Regions from separate parts of the Peribacillus sp. NPDC097895 genome, predicted to be linked through region 2. Evidence: riboswitches for the same ligand, from Rfam matches in the RefSeq annotation. Region 2 holds a riboswitch; each other region holds the start of a gene.
The links. Region 2 has a riboswitch for S-adenosylmethionine ahead of mtnW (2,3-diketo-5-methylthiopentyl-1-phosphate enolase). Riboswitches for the same ligand answer to the same signal wherever they lie in the genome.
Positions count from the first base shown of each region.

Region 1 (10,956 bases), on a different contig from region 2:
CCATACTCTTTCAGTTTATCACGTTGGGGCACCCCGCCAGGATATAAACTATCGTGATCGCCCCATCCAGTCACACCAACATAAATCATCTGCACCATTACTCCTTTCTCCTGACAAGACCCTTTTCCGACTTTTCCCATACTATTTTTCACCCTTGCATAGGCATCTTTAATCTTTTCATAATGGCGGCCGGATTTCACTTTCCAAAATAAAAAGCCTGCCAAGTCTCCCTGGCAGGCTTTTTATTTTGGATTGTTCTGAATCGCCTTACAGGCAATCCGTCGGTTATTATCCGATGGAGCCTTCCATTTCGAACTTGATCAGACGGTTCATTTCAACCGCGTATTCCATAGGAAGTTCTTTTGTAAATGGTTCGATGAAGCCCATTACGATCATTTCCGTTGCTTCTTGCTCAGAGATTCCGCGGCTCATTAGGTAGAACAATTGCTCTTCCGATACTTTGGAAACCTTCGCTTCGTGTTCAAGGGAAATGTTATCATTCAAGATTTCATTATATGGGATTGTATCAGAGGTAGACTGATTATCCATGATTAATGTATCACATTCAATGTTAGAACGAGCACCATCCGCTTTACGTCCGAAATGAACGATACCACGGTATGTTACTTTACCGCCTTGTTTAGAAATTGATTTTGATACGATAGTTGAAGATGTATTTGGCGCAAGATGAATCATTTTCGCTCCAGCATCTTGATGTTGGCCTTTTCCAGCAATGGCAATCGATAATGTCATACCGCGAGCGCCTTCACCTTTTAAGATGACAGCAGGATATTTCATTGTCAATTTAGAACCGATGTTACCATCAATCCATTCCATTGTTGCGTTAGCATCACAAACCGCACGTTTCGTAACCAGGTTAAACACGTTGTTTGCCCAGTTTTGAATCGTTGTGTAACGGCAGTAAGCATCTTTTTTAATGATGATTTCAACAACCGCACTATGAAGGGAGTTAGTTGTATAAACAGGTGCTGTACAACCTTCTACATAGTGAACGGATGCCCCTTCATCAACAATGATTAGCGTACGTTCGAATTGACCCATGTTTTCAGAGTTGATTCGGAAATAAGCTTGAAGCGGAGTATCCACTTTAACACCTTTTGGAACATAGATGAAAGATCCGCCTGACCATACAGCTGAATTCAATGCCGAAAACTTATTATCAGTAGGCGGGATTGTTTTACCGAAATGCTCACGGAAGATATCTTCATTTTCACGAAGTGCAGAGTCCGTATCTTTAAAGACGATACCCAAATCTTCCAATTCCTCTTTCATGCTATGGTAAACCACTTCTGATTCATATTGAGCCGATACACCAGCAAGGTATTTTTGTTCAGCTTCAGGAATTCCCAGTTTATCAAAAGTCTGTTTGATTTCGTCAGGAACTTCATCCCAAGATTTTTCTGATTTCTCTGATGGCTTAACATAGTATGTGATTTCATCAAAGTTCAAGCTTTGCATGTCGCCGCCCCATTGAGGCATTGGCATATTGTAAAAATGCTCCAATGATTTCAAACGGAAATCAAGCATCCATTGCGGTTCATCCTTCATTCGAGAAATTTCTTCCACGATTTCTTTCGTAAGACCACGCTTTGAACGGAAGATGGAAACATCTTTATCCGCAAAGCCATATTTATAATCGCCGATTTCAGGCATTTTCTTTGCCATAGCTCGTATTCCTCCATTTCAAATGGCTGAATTACAACAGCTCATTTTAATTTAATTATTCCTTCAATCCCTTTTCCATGGCCTTCCAAGCTAAAGTGGCACACTTGATTCGAGCAGGGAATTTAGAAACTCCTTGAAGGGCTTCAATATCCCCAAGATCAATTTCATCATCATATTCTTTTCCCTGAATCATTAAGGAAAAGGTCTCGGATATCTTTAAAGCAGTATCAACGTCTTTGCCCTTAATGGCTTGAGTCATCATGGAAGCTGAACTCATGGATATCGAACAACCGTCACCATCGAATTTAACATCGCTGACTTTTCCATCTTCAATCTTCATCGTTAAACGAATCCGATCACCGCAAGTTGGATTGTTCATATCGATTGTCATGCTGCCATCTTCAAGCATACCTTTGTTACGTGGTTTCTTATAATGATCCATAATGACCTGACGGTAGAGTGTATCTAAGTTATCAAAAGACATTGCTGAAATACTCCTTCGTTTTAACAAGCCCGGACACAAGCTTATCAATATCTTCTTCCGTGTTATAGAGATAGAAACTCGCTCTTGCTGTCGATGACACGTCAAGCCATTTCATTAATGGCTGTGCGCAGTGATGACCGGCACGGACAGCAATTCCATCTGCATCAAGTACGGTAGCGACATCATGTGGATGTACGTCATTAATATTAAAAGTAACTACACCCGCACGCTTTTCTGAATCTTTAGGACCGTATATGGTTATCCCTTCGATTGCGGACATTTTCTCCATTGCATAAGCGGCGAGTTTATGTTCATGCCGTTCAATATGATCCAAGCCGATTTCTTCCAAGAAATCAATTGCAGCCCCCATGCCGATGGCTCCGGCAATGATAGGGGTACCGCCTTCGAATTTCCACGGGAGTTCTTTCCATGTAGACTCATACAAGCCTACAAAATCAATCATCTCTCCGCCGAATTCAATTGGCTCCATTTTTTCAAGAAGTTCTTTTTTGCCATATAATACGCCGATACCTGTTGGACCGACCATTTTATGACCTGAGAAGGCAAAGAAATCACAATCCAAATCACGGACATCCACTTTTAGATGCGGCGTGCTTTGTGCCCCATCGACTACCATTACAGCATTGTGTTCATGGGCAATTTTTGCGATTTCCTTCACAGGATTGATAACACCAAGTACATTCGAAACCTGCATGATGGAAACGATTTTCGTTGCATCTGTAATTGTAGCCCTCACATCATCAATTGAAATCGTGCCATCCTCTTGAAGCGGAATATACTTCAGTACAGCGCCTTTTTCTCTGGCTAGCTGCTGCCACGGAATGATATTACTGTGGTGCTCCATGTAAGAGATGACGATTTCGTCACCCTCTTTTACATTTGCTCCACCGTAACTTCTTGCTACAGTATTTAAAGAAGTGGTCGTCCCTCTAGTAAAGATGATTTCTTCTGTAGAAGAAGCATTAATGAATTTACGTACCTTTTCCCGTGCACCTTCATACGCATCCGTAGCTTTTGTTCCAAGTGTATGCACTCCGCGGTGAACATTCGAGTTGTATCCACGGTAATATTGCTCAATCGCTTCAATCACTGCAGCCGGTTTTTGGGAGGTTGCAGCACTATCTAAATAAACTAATGGCTGACCGTTGACTTCTTGATCTAATATCGGAAAAAGCTTACGAATTTCGTATGGGTTCATTACTGTACTTTCCTTTCAATGACCGCTACTAATTGTTTTTTAACTCCCTCAATAGGAAGCTGGTTAACAACTGGGGCCAAGAATCCGTGAATGACAAGTCTTTCTGCTTCTTTCTTCGTAATACCACGGCTCATTAAATAATACAGTTGAAGCGGGTCAACACGACCTACAGAAGCGGCGTGACCAGCCGTTACATCATCTTCATCAATTAAAAGGATTGGATTGGCATCTCCGCGTGCTTTTTCACTTAACATCAGTACGCGTGATTCTTGTTCGGCATTGGCCTTTGTAGCACCATACTCTATTTTTCCAATTCCATTAAAAATGGATGATGCCGCGTCTTTCATGACACCGTGCTTAAGGATATAGCCCTCAGAGCGTTTGCCATAATGAATGATCGCTGTCGTAAAGTTTTGTTTTTGTTCCCCGCGACCGACTACAACGGTTTTAGTATCACCGTGCGAGCCATCGCCCATTAGATATGTTGTGTTATCTGAAATCGTATTTCCATCGTTCATCAGGCCAAGTGCCCACTCAATACGAGCGTCACGTCCTGCCACCCCACGGCGGTTAACGTAAGTCGTAAAGCCTTTTGAAAGGGTATCGACCGCCCCGTATTCCACTTTTGCATTTGCATTCGCAAATACTTCAGTTACGATGTTGGCAATCCCTTCGTTAGACTCAACAGTCGAGAAATAGTTCTCTACATATGTGACAGAGCTATTATCTTCCGCTACGATCAATACATGGTTGAAAAGTGTAGTATCTGGATTATCCAATAGGAATACCGATTGAATCGGCTCTTTGACTTCTACATTTTTCGGAACATAAAGGAATGCTCCCCCATTAACCAATGCAGCATGTAGTGCTGTTAAACGATGCTCATCTATTTTAACTCCGTCTTTCATGAAATATTTTTGCACAAGCTCAGCATGGTCACGAGCCGCTGTTAAAATATCCGTAAAAATGACGCCTTGTTCTTTCACATTTGCTGACAGATTGATATGCGCCGGCGTATTGTTGCGTTGAATGTATAAGTTTCCATTTTCTTCAATGATGGATTTAATTTCTTCCGGAAGCTCTTCTATAGAGGCAAAAGCTTCACTTTCAACCGCATGGGTCTTGAAAGAAGTAAAATTCCATTTGTCAATTTTCGTTTTATCCGGCTTTGGCATAGGGAGCTTTTCAAATTCAGAAAACGCTTGAATCCGTAGCTCTGAAAGCCAAGCAGGCTCGTTATTTTTAGTTGAATAAGAGCTTATATCCTCTTGTTCAAACGGTAATTTCGTTTCTGTAGTCATTGCAAATCCTCCTACTTACGCTTCTTCGCCAACAGTTTCGTCTTCAATGCCCAATTCTTGTTTGATCCAATCATAACCTTCCGCTTCCAAGCGGGCAGCAAGTTCAGGACCACCTGATTTAACGACACGTCCTTGCATCATAACATGTACATAGTCAGGAGTGATGTAATTCAATAGACGTTGGTAGTGAGTGATGATCAAGCACCCAAAGTCTTCTCCGCGCATTTCATTGATTCCTTTTGAAACGACTTTAAGTGCATCGATATCAAGCCCTGAATCAATCTCATCTAAAATTGCAATTTTAGGTTGAATCATCATTAATTGAAGAATCTCGTTACGTTTTTTCTCTCCGCCGGAAAAACCTTCATTTAAATAGCGTTGTGCCATATCTTCATCCATCTCAAGAAATTCCATTTTTTGGTCCATTTGACGAATGAATTTCATTAATGAAATTTCATCGCCTTCTTCACGGCGTGCATTAATGGAAGAACGTAAGAAGTCGGCGTTTGTAACACCACTGATTTCACTTGGATATTGCATAGCAAGGAATAGACCGACACGAGCACGCTCGTCGACTTCCATTTCCAAAACGTCTTCACCATCGAATGTGATGCTTCCGCTTGTTACTTCATATTTTGGGTGACCCATGATTGCTGATGATAAAGTTGATTTACCAGTTCCATTAGGTCCCATGATCGCATGGATTTCTCCACCTTTAACTTCAAGGTTAACCCCTTTTAAAATCTCTTTACCTTCAATAGATACGTGAAGATCTTTAACCGTTAATGTAGAAGCTGACATAATAATACCTCCGTGAACTAATTCCTATTTTATTACCAGAAAGTAAAGATTACTTTCTTTACTATAATTTTCGTAAAAGCATTCTCACTTTATTCTCATTCCAATTTTATAACAAATCCAATTTAGAATCAACTAATATAGATAGGGGTTTCTATTTCTTACATGGTGAAAACCTGTCCCATTCTAATAATACTAACAGTTATAGCCAACATACAGCATATTAAGCCTTATTTAGCTTTTGTTAAAATTATCTTATTATTCGGCAAATCTTCGTTGCTTATTATTATATGTTCAAAAGATTTGATTGGAAGGTATGAACGTTTCACTTTGAAAAGAAAAAAATCGGACTGTTTGGCGTTATGTAAGATAATCCAATAAGGAAACCCTTATTTTCTGGACCACTTATCATTTTACCTCTACAGACCGATCTTTTAAAGAACTCTTTTATATGCTTAGCCGTGAATTTTACGTTGTAGGTCTAGGACCATTTTGTTGCACTTTTCATGTTCCCTATCTCGTTCTTTCTCAACCTCAATACGGAGGTCTAAGTTTCTACTGTACTCACTGTAGCCAATCCCATGTGAAGACTGCATCGCCTTTTCCATTTCGCTTGTTACATTTAACTCTAGAGTATTGATAGTGAACCATCCTTTCAAATTTGTGTTTCATTTTATTTCTTTCTTTAACCTTTTACCCTACTATTCACACTTTAAACATAAAAAACCGACCCGAATTAAATCAGGCCTCTGACTGTAGACAAACTGGATGATAATTGAGTTTGTCTACAGTTTTTTTAGGATTTTAAAATTTGAACGTTACTTGGAACGTAGGGCACTCGCTTTTGCCGCAGGAGTCTCGTACCTTCCGTTCCAATCCACTAAGACTAAACAATTAAATAGAACCACTTTTGCCTACAGTCTTTTTTCGTTTCATGCGTAAAACGATTGAAGAAGTTGAAAACAACATGATACCGTTGGTTTTAGGTTACGGTTCCCATGATCAAGCGCCTTACTTCTCACTTCTCTATGTTATGTGAAAGATGAACGAACAAAACAGTTTTCCTATTCATTTCATGCGGCAGCAGACCGTAACGGATTTGTATTTGGGACGATAGTAACAACCGGAAATACGCATGATAGTCGTATCTTAGAGCATCTGATTGAACAAGTTATTGAAAAAGTTGGAAAACCTGATTGAAGCTGTTGCCGCAGATGCAACTTACAAAACACCAGCCTAACCCTATACACCTCCTCGAACAAAAGAAGGATACTTCCGCAATCATGACATGTGTAATATGAACGTTTTGATTGTTATCTCTGCCCATCGGCAGGATTTTAAAGCACTCAACAACAAATACAGAGGGCATCGAAAGTACAAATCGCTTTAAGTGCTTCAAATCCAATAAAAAATCAAAAAGGTTTCGGAATGTGACCATTCCGAAACCTTTTTGTCTACAAACTGCGATCGAATTAAATCAGGCCATTCTTGAATCATTTATCCGCTGGTACAACCGCACCTTTGTATTCCTCAAGGATGAAATCTTTGATTTCTTTAGAATGCAATACTTCTACAAGAGCTTTGATTTCTTCTTTATTTTCATCGCCTTTATTTACAGCGATGACATTCACATAAGGTGATTCGGAATCTTCGATCGCAATTGAATCTTTCAATGGATTCAAGCCAGCGTCGATTGCATAGTTAGAGTTGATCAAAACAGCATCGCCTTCGCCGCTTTCATAGATTTTCGGAAGTAATGCCGCTTCATATTCAGCGTCGAATTTAAAGTTTTTCTTATTTTCAATGATGTCTTTCGTTGTAGCTGTCGTTTTATCGATGCCCTCTTTCAACTTGATGAGGCCATTCCTTTCCAACAGTGATAAAGCACGGCCATGGTCAGCGACAGAGCTGCTTAAAATGATCGTTGCTCCATCAGGAAGTTTATCGATGCTTTTATATTTTTGTGAATATAAACCGATAGGCTCGATGTGAATCCCGCCCGCATTGACGAAATCATATCCATTCTCTTTAATTGCCGACTCTAAGAAAGGTAAGTGTTGAAAATAGTTAGCATCCAATTCCTTATCATTCAATGCCTTATTCGGTAAAACATAGTCCTGGAATGTTTCGATTTCCAAATCGATGCCTTTTTCTTTAAGTATTGGCTTTGCTTTCTCAAGGATTTCAGCATGCGGAACATTTGATGCACCTACTACTAATTTCTTCGATTCTTTATCCGTATCGCTGCCACTTTTATCCTTTTCACTTCCACAAGCCGCCAAAGCGATCGATAACACTAAAATTAATGCAAATCCCAAAAACTTTTTCATTCAATTCATCTCCCTTTATCTTTTATCCAATTTAGATGTAATCATATCTCCAATAATTTGAATTATGAAGACGATAATTAGAATAACGATAGTCGCTACAAGAGTAACGTCATTGTGATTTCTTTGATAGCCGTCCAGATAGGCTAGATTACCAAGCCCTCCTGCACCGATGACACCAGCCATTGCTGTGTAGCCGACCAATGCAATCGATGTTACCGTAATCCCGGAAATAAGGGCCGGCATCGACTCTGGAAGCAGGACCTTCCAAATGATCGTGCTCGTTTTTGCCCCCATGGATTTGGCAGCTTCAATTACACCTTTATCGATTTCACGGAGGCCGATTTCAACCATGCGTGCATAAAATGGGGCCGCACCGATAATAAGTGCTGGCAGTGCAGCATTCTCACCAATCATGGAACCGACAAGTGCTTTAGTGAATGGAATGAGCAGCACGATCAAAATAAGAAACGGAATGGAACGGAATATATTAACGACAGCACTCATAACCACGTTAACCGTCCGGTTTTGCCACATATTCCCTTTCCCTGTCAAGAACAGGATCAACCCTAATAGTATGCCTATAAAAAAGGTAGCTACTACAGATATGCTTGTCATATATAGTGTTTCTTTCGTTGCTTCAATAATGTCTTCCCAATCCACATTCGGCAATAATTCTTCAAGCATGAGTAATCACCTCCACGCCTACCTGCTGTTCTTTAATGAATTCGATTGCGCGGAGCATTTCATCCTCTGTGCCATCAAGATGGATGAACAGCGTTCCATATGAACCGCTTCTGGTTTGGGATATCTTACCTTGAACGATATTAACGTCCAACTCGTAGTTACGTACGAGCTTGGTGATCAACGGGCTTTCGGCATGGTCCCCTACAAAGGTCAGTTGAATAACTTTACCTGCAGGAAAGCGTTCGAGTAAATGGTCCATTGTTTCTTTCGTTTCTTCCGGTTCCGTTACCTGTTGCACGAAACGCTTTGTCATTTGTTCTTTAGGATTCTTGAAAACATCCAGGACAGGTCCCTGTTCAACAACTTGCCCGCTTTCCATCACAGCCACACGGTGACAGATTTTACGTATTACATGCATCTCATGTGTTATCAACACAATCGTTAGCCCAAGGCGCTGATTGATGTCAACAAGCAATTCAAGTATGGAGTCAGTAGTCTGTGGATCTAAAGCAGAAGTCGCTTCATCACATAGCAGCACTTTAGGATCATTGGCAAGAGCCCTGGCTATTCCCACCCTTTGCTTTTGCCCACCGCTCAATTGCGATGGATACGCCTTTTCCCTGCCTTCCAGTCCGACTAACTTGATTAATTCGTTCACACGTTTGGTGCGTTCATATTTCGAAACTCCTGCAATTTCCAACGGAAAGGAAATGTTCTCTTGGACGGTCCTGGACCATAATAGATTGAAATGTTGGAAAATCATGCTGATTTCTTGACGGGCCATACGAAGCTTTGCCCCATTTATCTTAGAAATTTCCTTATCAGCCACCACAACGGATCCCTCCGTGGGCGTTTCCAAGCCATTGAGCATTCTGATCAAAGTACTTTTCCCAGCTCCACTGTAGCCAATAATACCGAAAATCTCGCCTTTATTTATTTCAACATTTACATTATTTACAGCCTTGATCGTCTCACTGCTTCCTTTTCCTGTTCGAAACAGCTTACTGACATTAGTCAATGTAATCATTAATACTCACCTCTTTATCCAATAAAACCTATGAACTTAGTTGATTTCTCTACATAATTAGTTTGTGCTTTTACCAATTTCACTGCCCATGCAAAGGTTTCCCCAATATGGAATAGAAAAAACCTTTCTGCATGAGCAGAAAGGCAGGTAAAAAGATTGGCCTTCCTCTCATCTTCCAAAGTGATTAAACTTTGTGTGAATTGGCACCTTTCCAAGGAAATCTCCTTGTCGGTTGCCGGGTTTCATCGGGCACATCCCTCCACCTCTCTTGATAAGAGCTAATATATAGAATATTTTGTACATCATTAAGTTCTTTAGTATGGTGAAATTTTATCATAGATAAAAAAGGAGTGCAATGTATAATATTTCTATAATAATATGAACTTGTCTTTTCCTTAAATCGTTTTAGAAGCCAAGGAGACGATATTCGTTGCTTTTTCAATTGCCTGCTCTAAATCTTCAATTAAATCCTCAACATTTTCTATCCCAATGGATAGGCGGACTTGATCAGCACTCACACCCGCTTTCGCCAGACCTGCATCATTCAATTGTTGATGGGTCGTGCTGGCGGGATGGATGATTAAACTCTTAGCATCCCCAACATTCGCTACATGGGACCATAATTCAACCGAATTGATAAGTTTCGCTCCGGCCTCACGGTCACCTTGTATTCCAAAGGTCACAACCGATCCTGCTCCCTTAGGCAAGTATTTATCTGCAAGGGCTTTATCCGGATGATCCTCATTAGCAGGATATGAAACCCAGGTCACGGCCGGATGATTTTTCAAATATTGAATGACAGACTTGGTGTTCGAGATATGCTCTTTCATTCTTACATGCAGCGTTTCAAGTCCAAGCGTAAACTGAAATGCACTTTGGGCACTTAACGCAGGGCCTAAATCACGAAGTAATTGCACTCGGGCTTTTGTAATAAAAGCAGCGGGTCCCACTGCCTCCGAATATACGAGATCATCGTAGCTTGGATCAGGCTCGGTAAAGCCAGGGTAGTTTGGCGAGTTCCAGTCGAACTTCCCTCCATCCACAATGACACCGCCTAATGTCGTCCCATTTCCCAATAGCCATTTTGTAGCAGAATGGATGACAATATCCGCTCCAAAATCAATGGGTCTGCAAAGATATGGTGTAGCGAAGGTATTATCGATAATTAAAGGTATGCCGGCATCGTGGGCGATATCCGCTACCGCTTCGATATCTAGGACTCTCAAGCTTGGATTTCCAATTGTTTCGGCAAATATGGCTTTTGTTCTTGGCGTAATCGCCCTTTTAAAATTTTCAGGGTCATCAGGGGAGACGAATTTCACTTTAATCCCATATTTAGGGAGAGTATTCTCAAAAAGATTATACGTACCACCATACAATGTAGAGGCTGAAACAATCTCATCCCCTGCACCGGCAATATTCAAGAT
Region 1 covers NZ_JBNNSH010000003.1:147,165-158,120, forward strand. Annotated here, with positions in the region: gene ACQKMH_RS17035 (DUF72 domain-containing protein) at 1-89, opposite strand, end outside; gene sufB (Fe-S cluster assembly protein SufB) at 289-1,686, opposite strand; gene sufU (Fe-S cluster assembly sulfur transfer protein SufU) at 1,742-2,170, opposite strand; gene ACQKMH_RS17050 (cysteine desulfurase) at 2,160-3,389, opposite strand; gene sufD (Fe-S cluster assembly protein SufD) at 3,389-4,690, opposite strand; gene sufC (Fe-S cluster assembly ATPase SufC) at 4,706-5,491, opposite strand; partial or broken gene ACQKMH_RS17065 (IS5/IS1182 family transposase) at 6,521-6,894, shown strand; gene ACQKMH_RS17070 (MetQ/NlpA family ABC transporter substrate-binding protein) at 6,982-7,818, opposite strand; gene ACQKMH_RS17075 (methionine ABC transporter permease) at 7,834-8,502, opposite strand; gene ACQKMH_RS17080 (methionine ABC transporter ATP-binding protein) at 8,495-9,529, opposite strand; SAM riboswitch class I at 9,695-9,807, opposite strand; gene ACQKMH_RS17085 (O-acetylhomoserine aminocarboxypropyltransferase/cysteine synthase family protein) at 9,925-10,956, opposite strand, start outside.
Region 1: it holds a riboswitch for S-adenosylmethionine, as region 2 does, so the genes downstream of both, ACQKMH_RS17080 (methionine ABC transporter ATP-binding protein) here and mtnW (2,3-diketo-5-methylthiopentyl-1-phosphate enolase) in region 2, are expected to answer to the same signal.

Region 2 (10,956 bases):
ATACTTGATTTTCGATGGCACGGCTAATCAATAGGGGCCTCAAGTGTTTCAAGCCTTGGTTTAGCCATTCTGCGGTATGAATAGAACTTCTACGCCCTGTGCGGTATAGGCTCGCTGCCATTCCGGGAAACGGATGTCATAATGAATCCTGCACATGTTTTTTCGCCAGTGGTTTATTCTGCCTTTTCATCGGCAATCTCATTTAACCTGGTCAAGCCGTATTCGGTTGTCCAAAACTCTGGTAAAATAACGATATCGGCTTGTATAAAACCTCCACATGTAAAAAATGCTTTACAAGATGAGGATAAACATATATCATTTGTGACTAGAATTTCAAGAAATTTCAGAGAAGGTGTAAAAATGTTGCAATTTGAAAAATCAAGACTGCTTCAGGAACTGCCCAAGCAGTTTTTTGCCTCTCTAGTCGCAAAAGTCAATGCGATTACAGCACAAGGTCATGATGTCATTAATTTAGGTCAGGGGAATCCTGATCAGCCGACACCTGAGCATATTGTGAAAAGTTTGCAGGCAGCCGCTGAAAAACCGATAAATCATAAATATTCACCGTTCCGTGGACATCAATATTTAAAAGATGCTGCCGCTGTCTTTTATGAACGTGAATATGGGGTCAAGCTCGATCCCAATAGCGAAGTGGCGATTCTCTTTGGTGGAAAGGCAGGACTTGTAGAATTGCCACAATGTTTATTGAATCCTGGGGATACGATTCTGGTTCCTGATCCCGGCTATCCTGATTATCTTTCCGGTGTTGTTTTAGCTCAGGCAAAAACGGAATTCATGCCGCTGACAGAAGAAAATGGTTTTCTTCCGGATTACAAAGATATACATAGTGATGTGCTTGATAAAGCAAAAATGATGTTCTTGAACTATCCGAATAATCCTACTGGTGCATCTGCAACTTTAAGTTTCTTTGAGGAAACGGTCTCCTGCGCAAAAGAGCATTCAATTTGTGTGGTCCACGATTTTGCTTATGGGGCGATAGGATTTGAAGGGAAAAAACCGATAAGCTTTCTCCAAGCTGAGGGAGCGAAGGATATAGGAATTGAAATATATACACTATCGAAAACATATAATATGGCAGGGTGGAGAGTCGGCTTCGCAGTTGGGAATAAAAGTGTCATAGAAGCGCTTGAGCTTTTGCAAGACCATCTTTATGTGAGTCTCTTCCCGGCGATACAAGAAGCAGCGGCAAGTGCTCTACTTGACTCGCAGAGTTGTGTAGAGGAGCTTGTGAAGAAATACGAGGGGCGAAGGAATGTTTTCATTGAGGGATTACAGGCCATCGGCTGGGATGTCGAAGCTCCGGACGCCTCTTTTTTTGCCTGGCTCAAGATACCAAAAGGGTTTACCTCAGAGAGTTTTGCGGACTATTTATTAACGCATGCCCATGTAGCTGTAGCTGCTGGAAATGGATTTGGTGAATTTGGCGAAGGGTACGTCAGGGTAGGGCTTCTTACTTCCGAAGAACGGCTTAAAGAGGCTGTCGAACGGATACGCGCATTAAACATATTTTAACTGGGGGGAGAAGTTATCCACCTTTAAATAATCATAAACCTATTGACAAAGTACGGATTACCTGTCAGAATACAAACTAAATTCTTAATCTTTCGATACTTGAACATAACTATATATCAGCGTTTTCTTATTTTGAGCAGGTGGAGGGACTAGCCCTATGAAGCCCAGCAACCGACCGTAATTCCATTGTAAAATGGGGCGAAATTCATCGCCGGATTTTCTTGAAATCCACAAGGCACGGTGCTAATTCTTGCAGCTAATGGCTGGGAGATAAGAAGATGGCTTTTTAAAGCCTCTTCATTGTGAAGGGGCTTTTGTCATTTTGGGATTTAAAGTTAATGACTTCGAGATTCTACTAACGTGTTATAGGAGTGATCAGATGAGCGAGATAATCGCTACTTACTTAATTCATGATTTTGATGGAAATCATGAGAAAAAAGCAGAAAGCATTGCCTTGGGTTTGACTGTGGGAACATGGACGGACCTGCCCCATTTAGTTCAGATGCAGCTGGAAAAGCATAAGGGACGTGTCGTCTCTGTGACACCATTAGCTGAAGAAGAGAAGGCTAACCGCTATTTTGATCGGAAGGTGTACCGTTCATTCATTAAAATTGCTTATCCAACGGGGAATTTCTCTAATGATTTACCAGCAATCCTCACGACGGTCTTCGGCAAACTTTCATTGGACGGTGAAATTAAACTGATCGACTTGGATTTTATCGGTGATATTCACAAAGCTTTTCCTGGTCCGCAATTTGGTATTGCAGGCATAAGAGAGAAGATTGATGTATATAATCGACCTCTGGTGATGAGTATTTTCAAAGGTGTGTTAGGACGGGATTTAACATTCCATAATGAGCAACTGAAGCAACAGGCATTAGGAGGTGTCGATCTTGTAAAAGACGACGAGATTCTCTTTGACCAGGAACAGACTCCATTTATCGATCGAATTAAAACCGGAAAAAGAATATTGAATGAAGTCTATGAAACCACTGGTCATCGAACTTTATATGCTGTCAATCTATCAGGGAAAACATTTGAATTATTGGAAAAGGCGGAGCAAGCAGCTGAAGCGGGGGCTGACGCTTTATTGTTCAACGTTCATACATATGGTTTGGATGTAATGCAAGCCTTGCGTGAACATGATCATATTAAGCTACCGATCATGGCACATCCCGCATTTAGCGGAGCGTTGGCTTCTTCATCCTTTTATGGAATCGGCTATCCATTATTGCTTGGTAAATTAGTGAGGCTTTCAGGTGCAGATTTATCCTTATTCCCATCCCCTTATGGAAATGTCGCACTTGAAAAAGACGAGACATTAGCCATTGCAAAAGCTCTGACAAAAGATGAACTTTCATGGAAAAAAGCCTTCCCTGTTCCTTCTGCAGGCATACATCCGGGCATGGTTCCCGACCTAATCAAGGATTTTGGTATAGACAGTGTAATCAATGCCGGAGGTGGAATCCACGGACACCCTGACGGAGCAGAAGGCGGGGCCAAGGCTTTCCGTTCTGCTGTGGAAGCCGTTCTAGCAGGAAAGGACCTATCTGAAGCGGCGGCTGAGGAAGAAACACTAAAAAAAGCTCTTGTTTTATGGGGAGGCTTATAAGAAATAATGAAACCGATCATCTTTTGTGATTTTGACGGTACGATCACCAACACAGATAATATCATTTCTATCATGAAAAAATTTGCGCCTCCAGAATGGGAAGAGTTGAAAGATGGGGTTCTTCAACAAAAAATCAGTATATCCTCTGGGGTAGGCGATATGTTTTCTTTGCTTGACAGTGACTTGAAGGATGACATTATTCAATATGTAACAGACACAGCTGGCATTCGGCCAGGGTTTTATGAATTCGTTGAGTATACGAAACAGGCTAACATTCCTTTATATATAGTAAGCGGAGGCATGGATTTTTTTATTGAACCTCTTTTACATGATATCTTGCCCAAAGATTCCGTTTTTTGCAATAATGCCTACTTCGATAAGGAAAAGATCTATATTGAGTGGCCCAATGCTTGTGATGACCAATGTAAAAATGATTGTGGCTGCTGTAAGCCATCAATTATGAGGGAAATTGCCGGCGAGTCTGATTTTAAACTCGTCATAGGAGATTCAGTGACTGATTTTGAAGCAGCAAAAAAGGCTGATTTTGTCATTGCTCGTGACATTCTGCTTGAGAAATGTAATAAAGAAGGAATCCCACATCAAGGATTTGAAACGTTTTATGATGTAATTGACATTTTAAAGCAGCGGGAGGAGGTATGGGCATGAACACACATAGTAAAGAATGGCTGGAATTGGCGGAGATTAAAGCAGAACTGGCCGAAAGGGATTGGTTCATGGGAACAAGCGGGAATTTATCCATCCGTGAACCCAAAAGCCCTTTCTTTTATATTACGGCAAGCGGTAAAGATAAACGAAAACAAACGGATTCGGACTTTTTACTGGTGGATTTAAAAGGAAACCCTGTTGAAGAAATGGAGTTAAGACCTTCAGCCGAAACTTTGCTTCATACCGTTATTTACGGGAAAACCAATGCGAACTGTGTACTCCATATCCACACAGTGGAAAATAATGTGATGTCGGAATTGTACGGGGATGAAGGTCAAGTGACTTTTCGGAATCATGAAATCATTAAAGCGACTGGTAAGTGGGATGAAGATTCAGAGTTGCGCATTCCAATCATATATAACCACGCTGACATTCCGCTGTTATCTGAAAAGTTCAAGCCACATGTAGAAGAAGACTCTGGCGCCGTGCTCATCCGTAATCATGGTATAACGGTTTGGGGTGAAAGCGGGCTCGAAGCAAAAAGAATACTTGAAGCTTGTGAATTTTTATTTCAATATCAACTTTTGCTCAATCAACAACAGGCACTTACAGGTTCTGTAAGATAAAATATAGAGGAGGAATGTATGATGGCGACAATTAGATTCCATGAAACAAACGAGGTTATTGAAAACGGTGAACAGGTAAAAAGTTTTTTAGAAACACAAGGTGTAATATATGAGAAATGGGATATTTCGAAATTACCTGCTCATCTTGTAGAAAAGTATGATCTAACTGATGCTGACAAGGAGGAAATCCTTTTAACATTCCAATCTGAGATAGCGGAAATTTCGGAAAGAAGAGGTTATAAAGCGCATGATATCATCACATTATCCGATGCAAATCCAAACCTGGATAAAATGCTTGAAAACTTTAAGCAGGAACATCACCATGAGGATGACGAAGTGCGTTTCATAGCAGGCGGAACGAGTATCTTTGCCATTGAAGGCAGTGATAAACAGTGGTTTGATGTACGGCTTAATCCAGGAGATCTAATTAGCGTACCAGAATCAACAAGACATTATTTCACGTTGGCCGAGGATAGGAAAACCGTTGCAGTTCGGATTTTCGTTACAGCGGCGGGATGGGTGCCAATTTACGAAAAAGACGAAGTTCAAGCATGAGTCATTGTTGAAAACCAGCTTACGAGCTGGTTTTTTTATGTGGTCCCGGCAAATGATTTAGAAGGATAAGTATGATAGAATTTAACGGAATCAAATTTATCAGGATCATAGGAGCAGATACGAATGAAAACAACGGAAGTATACATATTAGGCGGTTTTCTCGGCAGCGGGAAAACGACGCTTCTACGAAATATATTAAAACAGGAAAGTGAAGCGGGTAGAAAAGTGGCCGTCCTTTTAAATGAGCTCGGCAGTGTATCGGTGGACAGTGGGTTGATAGGGGATGAAGTACCTCTGAAGGAGCTGTTTGACGGGTGCATTTGCTGTACCATTCAGGATAAGTTGGAGGTACAGCTCCATGAATTGTTAACTGAAAACGACTTGGACGCCGTTTATATTGAAACGACAGGCGCTGCACATCCTGTTGAAGTACTGGATGGTATCATGTCGCCGCTTTTCGCTAAAAGGCTAGAATATAAAGGGATAATAACAGTTGTCGATTTATTAAGGTGGCGCGATCGGGAAGAGCTCTCGCCGCAGCTGCGGCAGTTGCTTGCTGAACAAATTCACCATGCCGATTTCATATTATTGAATAAAGCGGATTTAGTTAGTGAGATGGAAGCCGCACAGCTGATTTATACGATTCAGGCGCTGAATACGGATGCTGTATGTTTATTGACAGAGTATGCAGCCGTTTCCTTGGCATCGCTGCAACAAATGCAACGAAAAAAACAAAAGGGAGTTCAAAAGCTTAATGTCCACGACCATTTGCATCTATCTGCAGTCGTTCATACTTTTGAAGGAGCTGTGGAACAAACTGACTTTGAAGATTGGCTTAGGTCTCTTCCGGAAACGGTCTATAGAATGAAAGGATACATTTCCTTTACCCATTCCCAATACCCTCATTTATTCCAATACTCATACGGAATGCCGATGTATATGAACGAAATGATAAAAATGCCATTGAATATCGTCATAATCGGTGAAAAGTTGGAGAGGGAGAGTATTATCAGTACGTTGAAGGCTATGGAAGCGAAAGCGGCTCAATAACGTTTACCGCCTATTTATGAAGGGAAATATAAAAGAGACTTTCTAAGGAGGCGGTATACATGCCATGGAATAATAATGATTACCCGGATTCAATGAAGAATTTAGATAAAGATGTCAGGGAAAAGGCTATTGAAATTGCAAATGCAATGTTGGAAGAAGGATATGAGGATGGAAAGGCCATTCCAATTGCCATAGACCGGGCTAAAAAGTTTGTGGGAAAAGATTGAAAAAGTGGTCAGACCCATTACTGGGTCTGACCATTTTTATTGCTGCATTCCAAAGGCGGCAAATGTCTTTTCGTCTTCTATTAATCCGCAAGCAGCACATTGAACCCGAACTTCAGGACCATTATATGCTAGATGGAATGGCTGAAGGGAATCGTTCGAATATTGTTCAACGATCTCACCGGATTGCGGATCCTTTTTAATGGGGGTTGCTACTTGCTGAATGAGATTGAAGCGAGATTTATTTGTTCGGCAATTTGGACAGCGGTATACTTGAGACATTGTACTCACTCCCTTTTGAATTTTTAAAAGCGTAATCGTATTATTAAGATAGTCTTTACAAGGTTGATTCATAATATGTATAAATTAGTAATGGATGGAAGGGATAAAATGAAAGAAACAGAAATGCAAGAAGAATTGTTGGAGGCTTATTTAAGTATATGGAATAATCGCAAGGTGACGGATGGAGGCGGAAGGGAAGTGTTATCTGAACTCATCCGTCGTGAGCTTTTGGATGAAAATGCACATCCCCGTGCCCGTAAACCAGTCTTGGAGAAGTTTTACCTCAGCATTAAACGTGTGATGCAATCTTCACTTTCTAACGAGATGAAAACCGCCATCGCCATGGCCTATGTCACTGAACTGGAAAGATTATGATCGCCATTCAGACATTGCGAACGCTGTTGGCAAATTTTCTTACCCGCTTCATACTTTTTTCACAACTCATTGTTAAAATTTTATAAAACTAGTTATTTAATGAATAAGGAGCTAAAAATATGAAGTGGAGCATTGCGCTTTTACTTGCCGTCTTACTGCTTACTGGATGTACTAGCAGTAATACTTTTACTAAAATAAACAAAGGTGAATCTTTCTTGGCGACCGTCAATATCAAGGATACTTCCCTTACTTTCATAGATGAAAACTATCATTCTTTTGCCACATGGGATATTTCAGAACCATTTACCGGTGCGTTGCTACTGGCAGATAAAGATACTATCTTGATTTATGGGAAAGAGATGGAGAAAGTCCAGGCGTATTCTTTATCAGCTGGAAAACTGATTAACAGTTGGGAAGTAGGGAAAGGAATCGTCAATATGCAGTTGTTGCATGATGGAAAAAGCATCGTGGCGGTCAATCAATCGAATCACTCCATATACTTTTTTAATGATGAAGGGGAGGAGCAGGATATCGTCAAGGTAGGTAAAAGCCCCTTGACCGTTCTGCAAGGAGTGGAGGAGAATCGTTTGTATGTCATTAACTTTGGTGATACCAAATGTTCAGTGATAAATCTTGAAACGAAAAAGGTCGATTTTGAATTTCCGATACATAGTTCTAGCACCGGCTCTTTATTAAGGGAGACAAAGGATGAAATATGGATAGGGGGCCATGGTGATGGGGACCAAGTGGAAGAAAATCTATATATTTATTCGGCAAGTACAGGAGAGTTGAAGAGTAAGTTGAAGGCTCCCACCATGCCGATAAAGTTCCTTGAGAATGATGAGGGCATTTTTGTCCTTAGTCACGGTACAAGCTCCTTATATAAATTAAATGATCAATATGAGGAAGTGAAAAGCAAAGTGGTCGGAGTCAATCCTTTTGAAATGGCGAACTTTAAGGAAGATGTGGTTGTGGCGGGGTATGATAGTGATGAAGTGTATGTGATGGATACTGAAACAGTCGATGTAAAAAAAACGATTAAAGTCGGCGAAGGTCCATTTCAATTCATGTTGAGGGAGTAGATTGACATGCATGTTTACACCATTTTAGTCGTTGATGATGAAGAAGATATGCGGAATCTAGTTGAAATGTATTTGCTGAACTCAGGTTATCGATGCCTTCAGGCTGCAAATGGAAAAGAAGCCGTAAGTATGGTTGAAAAAGAGGAAGTCGATTTAATTCTATTGGATATCATGATGCCAGGTATGGACGGTTTCTCGGTTTGTGAAAAAATCCAGGAAAATTGGGATATCCCTGTGATCTTTGTCAGTGCGAAAGGTGAAGAATGGGATAAAGTGAAAGGGTTGAAGCTCGGTGGGGATGACTACATCGTCAAGCCGTTCAATCCAGGAGAATTGGTCGCAAGAGTTGAAGCGGTATTACGAAGGACAGGAAAACTGTCTATGAATGAAGAAAGTCAAAACTATGTCCGATTCGGTAAAATCAGTTTAAACTTACAATCTAGAACGGTCTCGGTGGAAGGGGAACCGATCAATTTAACCTTAAAAGAATTCGAATTGCTTTTATTCCTAATGCGTCATAAAAGTCAAGCACTCAGCCGGGAACAACTTCTTGAAAATGTTTGGAGCGGGGAATATGGAGGATCTTTACGGACCGTGGATACCCATATTAAAACATTGCGGATGAAATTAAGGGCGGCCGATTACATCCAAACCGTCTGGGGAATTGGTTATAAGATCGAGGAGAAGAAATGAGAGCCAATTGGAAATCCCTCTCTTTTAAATTATGGCTGACCATCATCTCTGCCATCATCCTATCCGTTCTGTTCGCATACTCCCTTTCTCAATATTATTATAAAAATCTATATGTGGAAAAGCTTAAAACGGATTTAGTCAATGAAGCATCATTGCTTGGCGCGGATTATTCTGGTGGTGAAATCAGCGATGACTTCAAACAAAAGGTTGAATGGTTTAACAGCAAGAATGACAGCGAGGTCTTTGTCGTCAACAACCCGAGGGAATTGAGTGCCTGCCTTCCTTTTGAAATCAATTATGACACCCTAATATCTGAAGAAGAACGACAAATGCTTTTAGAAGGAAAAGCGGTTGAAAAAGAAGGCTATGAGAAAAGGTTTGAAAAGAATATCGTAGCGGCCATTATCCCCCTTATTGACGAAGACCGCCTCGAAGGCATCATCTATACATATATTCCAGTAGACTCAATTACGGTCTTACTTAAGGAATTTGCTGCAAAATGGATTGCAGCGGTTCTTTTGTTCTTGGTTGTCGCGATTTTTTTTACAACGAAATGGTTGAAAAAGCTAATCAGTCCGATTAAGGAAATCGAAGCTGCTGCTCATCGTGTCTCTGAAGGGAATTATGACATACAGGTTCAAGTAAGGAGTCATGATGAAATAGGTAAACTGGCACAAGCCTTCAATGATATGGCCAATTCCATCCATTTGGAAGAAGAAAGGAAAAAAGAGTTTCTTGAAAATGTTGCACATGAACTCAGAACTCCGCTAAGTTACGTAAAGGGTTACACGCAGGCTATATTGGATGGTGTCGTGAAGAATGATGAAGAGGAACGCAAATACCTTCAACTCATTTCAAGGGAAGCTCTTAGGCTGCAACGACTTGTAGGTGATTTGATGGACTTATCAAAATTGGATAGTGATTCATTCGTATTACATAAAACCCCGATTGCCTTTGCACAATTCATCGAAGATGTGCTTGTTAAATATGAACCGATCATAAAAGAAAAGCAATTGGGCCTTCAGCTCCAGCTAGACCCGGACCCAATTATTTATGGGGATGAAGGGAGGATGGAGCAAATCCTTCATAACATTTTTGATAATTGCATTCAGTATACCGATTCTGGAGGGTCAATCAATATTACCCTAATTCAGCATAAGGAAGATTGTGAGCTAATGGTTACTGACACAGGTAACGGGATCCCTGAAGCAGATCTGCCATATGTAATGAATCGTTTTTACCGAGTGAATAAAGCGCGCAGTCGTTTTGATGGCGGGTCAGGGCTCGGACTTTCCATCGTTAAGAAATTGGTGGAATTGCAAAATGGCAAAATAGAAATTGAAAGCAAGGTAAAAAGAGGAACAAAAGTCAGGGTTGTGCTGCCGACAATAAAAGAAGAATGGAATTCATAAAAAGGGGATACGTGTAAAGATGAAAAAAATCATGTTATTTTGCATGGCGTTAATTTTGTTGGCTGGTTGTGGCAAGGAAGAGGAAATCCCGCAAATGTTAAATGTCGATTTATCAGTCGTTCCTAATAAGGGCAAAGTGAATGAGCCTGTGAAGTTCCAGGCGAAAGTAACGTATGGCGATGAAGAAGTGACAGATGCAGATGATGTCAGTTTTGAAATTTGGCTTGCAAATAGTGATGATCATGACAAGATTCCTGCAAAACATAAAGGGAACGGTATTTATGAACTGGAAAAACCGTTTGAAGAAGAAGGGACCTATTATGTATATGCGCATGTAACGGCACGGGATATGCACAACATGCCCAAGAAAGAATTCGTCATAGGTAAACCAAGTCCTCCAGAACAAAATGACGATAAAAAGGAAATGGACGAGATGAACGACGAAGAAATGAAATGATTAAGATACCAAAACAATTCGGGTTTTATATCCGGATTGTTTTTTATTTTGTAAAAATGTTCATTGTAATAGGGTTGTGTGAAATAGATATGTACCTTTTCTTACAAAAGTAGGACAAAAAGTGAATTTAAAACGAAAAATTTGTAACATAAAAGTAATGAAAGTCATACTATTTAGCTTGGAGACGATATGTCAACTAAAAGTTATTAGTATTCCATGGAAATAGTTCTATGTAACTACCATTGACAAGGAATGTCTGGAAAAATATGAGCATTTATACTATTGGCAGAAACATAGATAGCTAAAGCATTCTTGCCTGCATTCTCTGATAATTGAATAATAATAGTTTCTCATTAGAATCCTGTGAATTTTGATGGAAATTGATGGTG
Region 2 covers NZ_JBNNSH010000001.1:1,561,730-1,572,685, forward strand. Annotated here, with positions in the region: gene ACQKMH_RS07550 (pyridoxal phosphate-dependent aminotransferase) at 361-1,533, shown strand; SAM riboswitch class I at 1,658-1,810, shown strand; gene mtnW (2,3-diketo-5-methylthiopentyl-1-phosphate enolase) at 1,913-3,145, shown strand; gene ACQKMH_RS07560 (2-hydroxy-3-keto-5-methylthiopentenyl-1-phosphate phosphatase) at 3,152-3,811, shown strand; gene ACQKMH_RS07565 (methylthioribulose 1-phosphate dehydratase) at 3,808-4,437, shown strand; gene ACQKMH_RS07570 (cupin domain-containing protein) at 4,459-4,992, shown strand; gene ACQKMH_RS07575 (CobW family GTP-binding protein) at 5,116-6,042, shown strand; gene ACQKMH_RS07580 (hypothetical protein) at 6,102-6,269, shown strand; gene ACQKMH_RS07585 (hypothetical protein) at 6,306-6,548, opposite strand; gene ACQKMH_RS07590 (hypothetical protein) at 6,624-6,923, shown strand; gene ACQKMH_RS07595 (WD40 repeat domain-containing protein) at 7,043-8,005, shown strand; gene ACQKMH_RS07600 (response regulator transcription factor) at 8,012-8,698, shown strand; gene ACQKMH_RS07605 (sensor histidine kinase) at 8,695-10,110, shown strand; gene ACQKMH_RS07610 (FixH family protein) at 10,130-10,567, shown strand.

Region 3 (10,956 bases), 770 kb from region 2:
GCTCGGCAACAAGTACTCACCGATAGTCAAGGATGCGCCTACTATGAGGTTTGCATTGTACTCGCCAGTTGATTGCTGAATCACTACTTTTGAATGGTTGAAATCATTTACAATAGCTTTTGCAAAAGGGTATAACAATTTGCCCGCTTCTGTAACTCTCAGCCTTCCTTCCTCACGGTCGAATAACAAAGTGTTATAATGATTCTCCAATTGATGAATTTGCCTCGTTACGGCGGGTTGAGATAAAAAGCTTAACCTCGCTGCCTGGCTTATGCTTCCTTCATCCACCACTAAACAAAACACTTTTAGATTTTCTAATTTCAAGAAGCCGACCTCCTTGTCTTTAAAATGGTTATATAAAATGATAGCATCATATAGGCAAATGGTGAAATGGAAAAACACCACGATATTCCCTGAACAGGTGAGCCTAGTCAATGATTTTATATAAAACGGATAAAACTTCTGGGTATAACGTTTTGTTATACCCGATGATTTTGTTGCAATTTACCCATTCCTTTTTCTTTGATATGTTAATAATAAGATTTATACAGAGCAGAAGGAAGTGACTGATACAATGAAAGGACAATGGAAAACACTGTTCCAATTATTCTGGACCTTTTTTAAAATATCACCTGTCACTTTCGGAGGAGGATTTGCGATGATCCCTCTAATCGAAAAAGAAGTTGTGGTGAAGAGAAAATGGCTGAAAAGCGAAGAAGTAACGGATGTTTTTGCATTATCTCAGTCTGTACCGGGGGCTGTCGCAATTAACTCTGCCACCTTTATCGGCCATCGAATTGCCGGAATGAAGGGCGCAGCGGCAGCCATGATCGGTGTTTCATTACCTACCTTTTTAATTGTACTGCTTCTCGGCATTTTATATTTTTTCATTCAGGATAATCCGAAGATAGAAGCCGCATTCATATCGATTAGAGTTTCAATAGTAGCCATCATCGCCTTCGCAGCTATCAAGATAGGAAAAACAGCTATTGTTGACAGATCAACTTTCTGTATTCTAATAGTTGGAATTCCCGTTCTTTTCTTCGTTCAACCTGTTTTAGCTATATTAGCAGGAGCAATAGCAGGTATTGTGACGATCTCCATTAAGAGGAAATTAGGTTACGAAGTCAAGATGGACCGAAAAGATAGGAGAAAAGAAGAAAACGATTTCGAACCTTTCATGGGCGCTGGCATATAGGTGAATCAATAAAGGGTCTAACTAATTTCAAGAAAGCGTGTGATAGAATGATGGAATTGTGGGAGTTGTTTAGCACCTTCTTTATTATCGGCTTTGTTTCGTTTGGAGGCGGATACGCCATGATTTCCGTAATAGAATCGGAAGTCTCACAGCATGGCTGGATGACGACGCAACAATTTACCGATGTAATTGCTATTTCCGGCATGTCGCCTGGTCCTATCACCGCCAATAGTGCCATTCTCGTTGGCTATTCAACTGCTGGATTCGCAGGAGCCATATCATCTGCGCTCGGAATCTTGCTTCCTGCTATTATTTTCGTAACCGTTATAGCCACCTTCTTCAGTAAATTGAATCATTATCCAATTATTCAATCCATGTTTTATGGATTAAGACCCATTGTTACTAGTTTAATCCTCTTTGCAGCGATCAGTTTTGCTCTTTCCAATCATATGATTGCTCTGAACTTTTCATGGCATACGATAAGCTTATTACTCGTTTTTGGATTATCGTTATTTGCCTTAATGAAATTACGCTGGCACCCAGCCTATGTAATTATTCTTTCTGGTTTAGTTGGTGTTGTCCTCTATTCATGACGCCGACCTTGATTTTGTTGGATTATATTAAGGATAGGTTTTTACATTCGGTATAGATGGGATGTCCTCCATTATGTACGTAATGGAAATCGCACTATTATCGGCCTTAGTTTATACAGGAACATCTTAATTTATCATTCTTACAATATATTTTAAGTCCAATAAGTGGGGCAGTCCGTTGGATGATAACGATGCCGATAAACATCTAGTTGATTTCTCACACCTGCATTCCCGTAGCTGATGTTTGCAATCCTCTCTATCTCGTATCGTCTTCTAAAGAATGGCCCGAGTAAAGCTGTGACATTAAATTTCTTGTGTAATTGGCGTTCAATCAAGGGGTTAAGAGAAGTTCGCCATTTTTCCCCCAGACTATAATCCATGGATTGACTAACTATAGGAGCAGTTTGTAATCCCCGATGGATTATCACTATGAGTGCTCCCACTGCCAAAATTGTTATCCCAAAAGCCATCCACCCAACCAGAGAATAAACGTCGCCTTCAATAAAGGCTAACGAAGTGGAACCAATCAACCAGAAAAGTGCAAAGAACGGTAGCTCATTTATTACCACAAAGTAAGAACCTAAAGAATTAAAAATTCGAGGGAAGTTGTTCGGTGCTACTGCGTAATACGTGCACCAAGCGACAAAAAGCACAGAAATAAGGTAACCGAATGGAATTGACGTAGTCATCACGCCCTTTCGGAGATATACAATGGCAATAATTTGTTTCCTCTAGGAATTCGATGTTTACTTATTATATCATCTTAAATTCCAGTATCACCTGATGATTCTTCCCAACATCTTAGGTATACCTAATAATCGTTGCCCCTTATGCAATGCCACTTTTTACTATATGTAAGATCCTTATATTAACTCTTCAGTATGAGCAAGTGGGAACCCTCATTTCACAAAACCGTCCATTTGTAACATAAGAAAAAAGCGATCCTTCATAATGAAGAAACGCTCCCGATAAACGTGGAATCTATAGGCATGGATATAAATAATTATATTCAATGAACCTTCGATATAGATTGCTGCTTTGCAAAGCGCCAGACAATTACTCTAATCAATCTAAATAGTGGTACTAGATAAAGAAAGAAGGCATATGGAATATATCCTGTACCAACTGACAGAACTGCTGCTGGAAAAGTTGCAGCAATATTCCAGGGAACTAAAGGTGCAATAACTATGGACGTATTTCCAATATCAAGAGCAAGATCAGATTTATCCATATTCTTATTTGCATAAATCTTCTGCATGAATTGATGAGACGTTATGATTGCAAAGGTCTGACTACATCCAAAGAAACAGCCGGCGATACTGGTTACTGTTGTAGCAAAAAGGGGGCCAAATCTGATGCTGACTTTTTCCACGGCATTTTCAAAGTCTGCTAGCATGTTTGTGCCTTCAAATATTCCCGCATAGCAAGATGAGATCATGACGATCAGTATTGATTGTAACATTGTTAATATCCCACCTCCGTGCAAAATATCTGTGATACTACTGGCAGAATCTATTTTATAACCAAAAATCATAAAATGAATTAGCTCACCGACGGATTTAGACTGAAATAGGATACTTTCGACAAAAGCGATAATGATGCTAACAACCAACGCAATTCGTACATCCATTTTAAATACGACGAATAATAAAATTACAATTGCAGGAATTAGAATAGCAGAATTCAAATTATAGTAAGCTCGAAGTTCAGTACTAGTATCAAGAAAACCAATATGAAGAGGATTCTTCACTGATAACATCAGATAAATACCAATAACTATGATAAACGGTACAATTGTAGTAAAAAACATTCGTTTTAAATTTACGTAAAGATTGGTTTCTGTCAAAATTGCAACCAAGTTGGCACTAGAAGACAACGGAGAACTTCTCTCACCAATATAGGCGGCTGTTATAATGACACCGGCAGTTAAATCTAAATTAATATGGCTTGCTTTAGCCATTATTATAAATACAATACCAATTGTTCCAACTGTTCCGAAGGATGAGCCAATTACTAATGAAACTGCACAAGTAATAATAAAAGCTGAAATAATAAAGAAGTGTGGGTTAATAATCTTAATTCCGTAGTAAATAAAAGCAGGCACCGTTCCGCAAGCCATCCAAATAGCTGTTGAAGCTCCTAATAGGACCAGAAGAATATAAATTTGATTAGTTTTAGAAGCCCCTTTCAAAACCATTGATAGAACGTCTTTTATATCGAACCCTCGTTTAAAGGAAAGAAACGATAGGATACCTAATCCCAATATAAGAGGGTACAAAATGTTAATGTTTTTGAAGATGCTAAAAATCAGCATACTAAATATAATTAAAAGTGAAACGAATATATCCATAAAACTCTCTCCCTTATTTATAACAATTAGTTTTATTTTACTAAACATTTATTTATAATAAAAATATCTAAATAATATAGAATTAATACTCATTTAGAATAAATTAAGGTCGGAGATGTTTATGATGGATATTAAACAACTGATTTATTTTTTAGCTATTGCTGAAGAAGATAGTATAACCAAAGCAGCAGCCCGATTACACATGGCTCAACCACCACTTAGTAAACAGTTAAAAATGTTAGAAGATGAATTAGAGGTGAAACTGTTTGAAAGAAACACGAGAAATTTAAAAATTACGGACGTAGGGAAAAGGCTGCAATACAGGGCAAAGCAGATTATAGAGTTAACTGAAACAACAATCAGTGAATTGAAGGATTACGATGAAGGAAGTCGTGGAACATTACGAATTGGGACGCTTGCCTCTACTGGCGATGCTATTTTGCCTATACGAATATATAACTTCAATCAGTTATATCCTAATATTAGTTTTCAAATTAAACACCGTAGTACACCAGAGATTTTAGATATGTTAAAAAAAGGATTAATAGATATTGGTATCGTTCGCACTCCCATCAATTCAGAATATTACGATTCAATTCTCTTGCCTGAAGAACCTATGGTTGCAGTGACAGCTGGCACACCATTATGGGAAAAAAATGAATCATCCATAACCCTCTCTGATCTAGCAGATCAGCCATTACTTGTACTTAATAGATATGAGAATATAATTACGCAGGCGTGTCGAAATGCTGGATTTGAGCCTAATATACTTGGGAAAATTGATGATACTAAATCAATTCTACTCTGGGCAAACCTAGGCATAGGAACGGCAATTGTTCAGCGAGATTGGCTAGAATTATTTAAAAATGCTGATTTAAAGTATAAGGAAATATCAGAAGCATCATTAGTTACGCAGACTGCCATAGTTTGGATGAAAAATCAGTATATGTCCTCTGCCTCTCGTCACTTTCTTGAAACATTTCTTACAGACTGAAATTTAAAGGCGGTCATTATCCATTCTAATTCTATTTTATTTAACCAGGAGGTGTGATAATCATCTTAAACTAGACTGCACCGTTAGATGTATAAAGAAAAAGCGCCCTTTCATAAACATGAAAATCGTAGTTATAAGGATGTTTGTCATTCATAACCCCTTCAAAAGATATTTCATTCCATTTATTGAAATTAACTTTTGGAAAAAAAGTATCTCCTTCGAATTCATGATGAATTTTTTCAATATACATCTTCTCAACATAAGGGAGAACATATGATCAATCTGTTCTCCCTCGAAAATAAAAATCTCTTCTTCATCTTTAAATAACTCAAAATCATCTTCGTTTGAATAGGTAATTTCACAAGAGACAAAGTTAAAATCTTTGTCTCTTGTCAAAAAAATATTCCTACTGTCAGGTAAAGCCCTCCGATGACACGAGGCTCTTTCTACCCAATATGTACTTTCCATCTATAGTGCTTTATCCACAACATTTGGTTCGTCCTTTAGAGTTGACTCCTTATACTATTCACAATCCATATTCCTATCAGCAAAGGAAAAAAACTTTACAACTAGAATCAATCAGTGTCTTATATATAAAAAGGGTATTTCCAAGTCGTAAAACGACTTAATTAAGAGCACTAATAGCCTAGTACTACATTAAATAATTCACAATTGTGGCAGAAGAGTTGCATTTTTTCCTTGCCGCAATGCATTTTCAGATGACACAACCACCCTCTTTTGCTTTTCTACCATAAGACTTTATGCACTCCTATATTGGTCTAAATTTGTGAACCAACGTGAATGCGTACGGTTTTACAAAACAGTCACTAATGGTTACTTGGATCGTTCTCCTTTGGTTTACCGAATATAAAACAAAAACCGCACGAGTGAAAAAAACACTGTGCGGTTAAATATATAATAGTTTCAAGGATTGGCGCGTCTTCAAAGGAGAAACTGTGGCTATATTGCATTTCTTCCGCTTCTCCCATACATCTCTTAGTTCTTGACCCCCTGTATCTAATGATTCAGGGGGTTGTTTCATTTTAAGAAGCACGTTTCTTCGTTACATCTACTCCCGCCTGAAATCGTGGAAAACCAATCAAGATCGCTATTACTCCACAAACGCCAATTAAAAGTGGGTAATATGAATATGGCAAGATGCTAATCGGAGAAATCTTTGCTACCCCCGCCGCTACCAGAAGCTGGGCCCCATATGGAATTAACCCTTGGATACAACAGGCAAAAACGTCAAGCAGGCTCGCGGATTTACGGGGATCAATCCCATACTTTTCAGCAATATTTTTGGCAAGAGGTCCGGCAATGATTATTGAAATCGTGTTATTGGCCGTTGAAAGGTTCGTCAAACTAACAAGCCCGGCAATGCTGAATTCAGCGCCTTTTTTTGTTTTACTATTTCGGGTCACGACTTGGAGAAGATAATCAATGCCGCCATTATGCCTGATGACAGCCACCATACCTGCAATCAAAATGGCCAGGAAAGAGATTTCATACATTCCCGCCATCCCCTCTCCCGTTTTTTGAATGACATCCAACAGTTTATAACTGCCATCCGCCATACCGATAATTCCTGCAAATACTATTCCAGTGGTAAGAACCAGGAACACATTGACTCCTGCCAATGCTGTGATCAATACACCAAGATAAGGAAGGATCTTCACCCAATTATATGAATGTTGGGAGATGGCGGCTTGTTCTCCCATCGTTAACATTCCAAGGATGACACATGTGATGATGGCAGCAGGTAACACGATGAAAAAATTCACCTTAAACTTATCCTTCATTTTAGTGCCCTGGGTACGAACTGCCGCGATTGTCGTATCTGATATGAAGGATAGGTTATCACCAAACATCGCACCACCGATAACGGCGGCCATTGAAAGGGCAAGCGATATGTCAGTTTGCTCACTAATTCCCACCCCTATAGGTGCAAGCGCTACAATCGTTCCCATACTTGTCCCCATTGATAAAGAAATAAAACAAGCGATAATGAAAATCCCTACCATTAAAAGATTTTGCGGAAAAACCGCTAGGGCAAGATTCACCGTTGATTCAACTGCCCCCATGCCATTTGCAACTTCTGAAAAAGCGCCGGCCAAAATGAAAATGATAACCATTAACATAATATTGGAGTCCCCGGCACCTTTACAAAAGATTTCAACCTTTTCATTGAAAGACTCTTTTCGATTCATTGCCAATGCGGCGGCTGATGCAATTGAAATCGCTACAATCACAGGAAATGAATAAAAATCTCTTGTAATGACCCCTGAACCTATAAATAAAATTAGAAAAACGACAAATGGGATCAACGCCCATGGATTCCCTTTATTGTTTGTACTCATGATGAACACCTCTTTTTATTTTTCCCATGACATGTGTCACAGCTCTTATTCTTTTAACAGCTTTCGCAAATTCCCCCTATTAAAAGATGATAATATCCCAGTCATGGAAGAATGCTTAAAAAACTGTAAGCAAAAAAAGACCCCTTCTTTTAAACACAAGAAGAGGTCTTTTAATTTATAAAAAACACCCTCCTTATCTTTCAGGCGAGAATCTGCCTGCTGGATTTGGCACAGCACTCCTATTAAGTCTGCTGCCGAGACATCTTCGGGCCAGTCCCTCCGTCTCTCTTGATAAGAAGATTTACATTATATAGTGAAAATAATATCAAATGTCACGATGTCCTCAGGATAGTGCAGGCTGGAAACTTGCCGAAACCACTCTAAGTATAGACGAGTCCACTCTCTGAAAGTGACATCGAATGTCAAAATGAAAAGTAAATATAAGAGTACAGCATTTTGTCTATTATCGCAAGGTTAAGTTAAAAATTATTTCACATGATTAAAAACGGATTTTTATAAGTGCAGTAAATAAGTTTTATTAACATTACACTACCTAATATCGCCATTTATTGGGAAGGAATGAATATAAAAAAGAGGTCTAAAGACCTCTCAACAAATTTGTTGTATTAGGTTAGGTGAATTATTTTTAGTCGAGTTCACATCAGTCGATACTTCAAATGCTTCCATCTGTTCCGAATCGAATGACTTTAAATATTGCTGCAGATAGGCCGCATCATTAATGGATGGATTCAACCAATCTTTTTCATCTTCCGGTTTAAGGATGACTGGCATTCGATCATGAATGCTGGTCATTAGCTCATTAGGAACGGTTGTTATAACAGAGCAAGAATAGATACTGATGCCTTCGGGAGATTTCCAGGATTCCCAAAGACCGGCCATTCCAAATGGAGCATGATTCTTAAGTTTTATTCGCATCGGTATTTTTCGCTCGGGTGTCTTCTTCCATTCATAAAAAGAGTCAGCGACTATCAAGCATCGTTTCTTCTTATACGCATTCTTGAAGCTTGCCTTCTCAGCAATGGTTTCTGCCCTTGCATTGATCATTTTGTAACCCACTTTTTCGTCTTTTGCCCAAAAAGGAATGAGTCCCCACCGAAGATATCCAAGTCGATTCCTAGTTCCGTCATTAATGACGGAGAGCACGGAGTGGGAAGGTGCTATATTATAACTGTATTGGTATTCCTCATCAAATGATCCTTGGATTTCAAACCGTTCTTTTATTTCTTCAATGTCAGTGAAAAGGGTGAAACGTCCACACATAATATCGCCTACCGTATAAAGATTTATTACAGTGTAACAAATGGAACGGGCGGGCACAAATCAGCGTTCTAAAATCCTGATGTCGGTAAATGGTTGATTAAATAATTCACTGGAAATTAAAAGAGTGCCAAGGACTTCTCTTTCATCTTCAGCTTTAATGATTTCTGACAAAATTAAAGTACTGCCATTCCTGACCGTTACATTATATTCATTCATAAGATCCCCCCTCATAAGACTAGATGGTTGTTATTATAAACCAAAAAACCAGAAGTATCAGTATTGAACTTTGGTAGAGTCATAGTTAATCCTCTTATGGTGAGTCTGCCATAGATGTTCCTTTAAATACTGTTGCTCCAAAGGTTTAATCAATCGTAGTAATGCCGGGACCGTAAATCCTTGTACGGAAGCGTTACATTTACACGTACGTAAAAAAGACTATCCATGAATTTAGTGAAATATGTTAATTTCATGGATACTAAATGATATAGCACTCGTAGGATTCTTGATTATAATTGAAATAGCGTGCTTTATAAATTGGCTTTGTTAAACATTAATGTTGATTTTTTGAACAAATAAAAGAGACCACTTATTGTGGTCTCTTTAGTGCATCCTATGGAAGCAAAGAAAATAAATAAAGAGATAGCAATATTCATATACCCCCAAAATCCTTTTCTGTCTTTTTGAAGTTCGGCTAATCCTGTCACCAACATAAGTGCCCCAAGGAAAAACACTTAATACGCCTGGACACCAGAAACAAAAGAACTAACATTAAATGATGCTAGTAATGCAAAATCCAATACAAGCACTCCCATAAACACAGACCAACCTCATATTTTTAAGAAGTAGTAGTATTGAAATCTCCGGTCCTCCTAACCTTGGGGGGATTGGTATCAAAATTTTCTTTCAGACTTATTAATTTAACGCCTTAGTTTTCAAATATATACAAGATTGATAAGCTCTCTCGTACACAACCTTTAAAAACTTTTAGTTATCACTACCAGACATTTACTCTGCTAAGACCTTCGTACATTGATATTGTTTAAGCATATCTAATTGTCGATTTAAGCCTAGCTGCTGTGTACTTTAATATTCTTTTTTTCTTCTTTTTCACAATTACATTTCTTGTTTTTTCTTTTCCCACAAATGATTCCTCATATATGTACGTACTGGCTTGCACACTATTACTACTACAATATATAAGCGGTTCTTAAAATCATACTTTACTCAAACTAATAAACTTTATTTCAAGGTTACACATGGATTCATCATAGCTGTATGAGATTTTTGATCGTGAGCATCATTTTGCTAATGCCCACATTATGTTAAAGAGCCCTTGCCTACTAACCAATATATCTTTGTGAAATTAATATATTCTATCGAGTTGTATACCATAATACATAACAAGTAATTTGTTTATCAACTCCTTATGCCGCATAGCACGGCAAGATATAGGGAATGACGTAGTCTGCTCGAACCTCTTTTAGTCATACGATTAATGGTTGCCGTAAACATACCCAGTGAGTAAAGGCACATCCTGTTAGAGATAGTTACACCACAATAGGTCCCTTGGGAACCAAGAGGTTTGTCGTCTTTCACTTTTATTGTTTACGTATGAATTTATTCAATTAAAAAAGGATATTTTCTCTAAGTCCTCTTCCGGTATCGGGCCCGCCTATTTGCACCAGAACCTTCCCATTTAGTAAAGCCTTCTTCCCAACGTTTTTATTAATTTCATATTGATCTATATGAAAACATGAGCAAAATAAAGAAAAACTTCAAAAACATGAGATTAGTCCCCATGACGCTCGCTTTCATTCGCTCATTACCAATAAATTGTCACTTTAATAAGGAATATCGACTTCGTAAAAAGATAACAAAAGAGAAATGAATGACAGTCATTCATAACATAATAAATCAAGGTGGTAATTTCACATGTTAAAATTATGGAAATCCGTTATTGAGTCGTTAGAGGTTCTAGATAAGGCTTATCATATAGCTGAAAAGAAGCGCGAACTTTCTTATGTAGAAATGTTCAAAAAAATAGCAGCCAAATAAATAGAGAGGTGATTTGATGCATGTAGATTGCAAAGTATGATCCCCTGTTCGTTTCCAATATGGAATGAGCAGGAGATCCCTTTTATTTGATGCTGTATAAATTCTCTTCTAGGCGTATCATCAAT
Region 3 covers NZ_JBNNSH010000001.1:2,329,928-2,340,883, forward strand. Annotated here, with positions in the region: gene ACQKMH_RS11175 (LysR family transcriptional regulator) at 1-324, opposite strand, end outside; gene ACQKMH_RS11180 (chromate transporter) at 575-1,198, shown strand; gene ACQKMH_RS11185 (chromate transporter) at 1,246-1,791, shown strand; gene ACQKMH_RS11190 (hypothetical protein) at 1,944-2,483, opposite strand; gene ACQKMH_RS11195 (Na+/H+ antiporter NhaC family protein) at 2,801-4,141, opposite strand; gene ACQKMH_RS11200 (LysR family transcriptional regulator) at 4,263-5,135, shown strand; partial or broken gene ACQKMH_RS11205 (dihydrofolate reductase) at 5,206-5,592, opposite strand; gene ACQKMH_RS11210 (Na+/H+ antiporter NhaC family protein) at 6,179-7,495, opposite strand; SAM riboswitch class I at 7,686-7,793, opposite strand; gene ACQKMH_RS11215 (SOS response-associated peptidase) at 8,105-8,776, opposite strand; gene ACQKMH_RS11220 (hypothetical protein) at 8,837-8,992, opposite strand; gene ACQKMH_RS11225 (DUF3953 domain-containing protein) at 9,304-9,507, opposite strand; gene ACQKMH_RS11230 (hypothetical protein) at 10,709-10,831, shown strand.
Region 3: it holds a riboswitch for S-adenosylmethionine, as region 2 does, so the genes downstream of both, ACQKMH_RS11210 (Na+/H+ antiporter NhaC family protein) here and mtnW (2,3-diketo-5-methylthiopentyl-1-phosphate enolase) in region 2, are expected to answer to the same signal.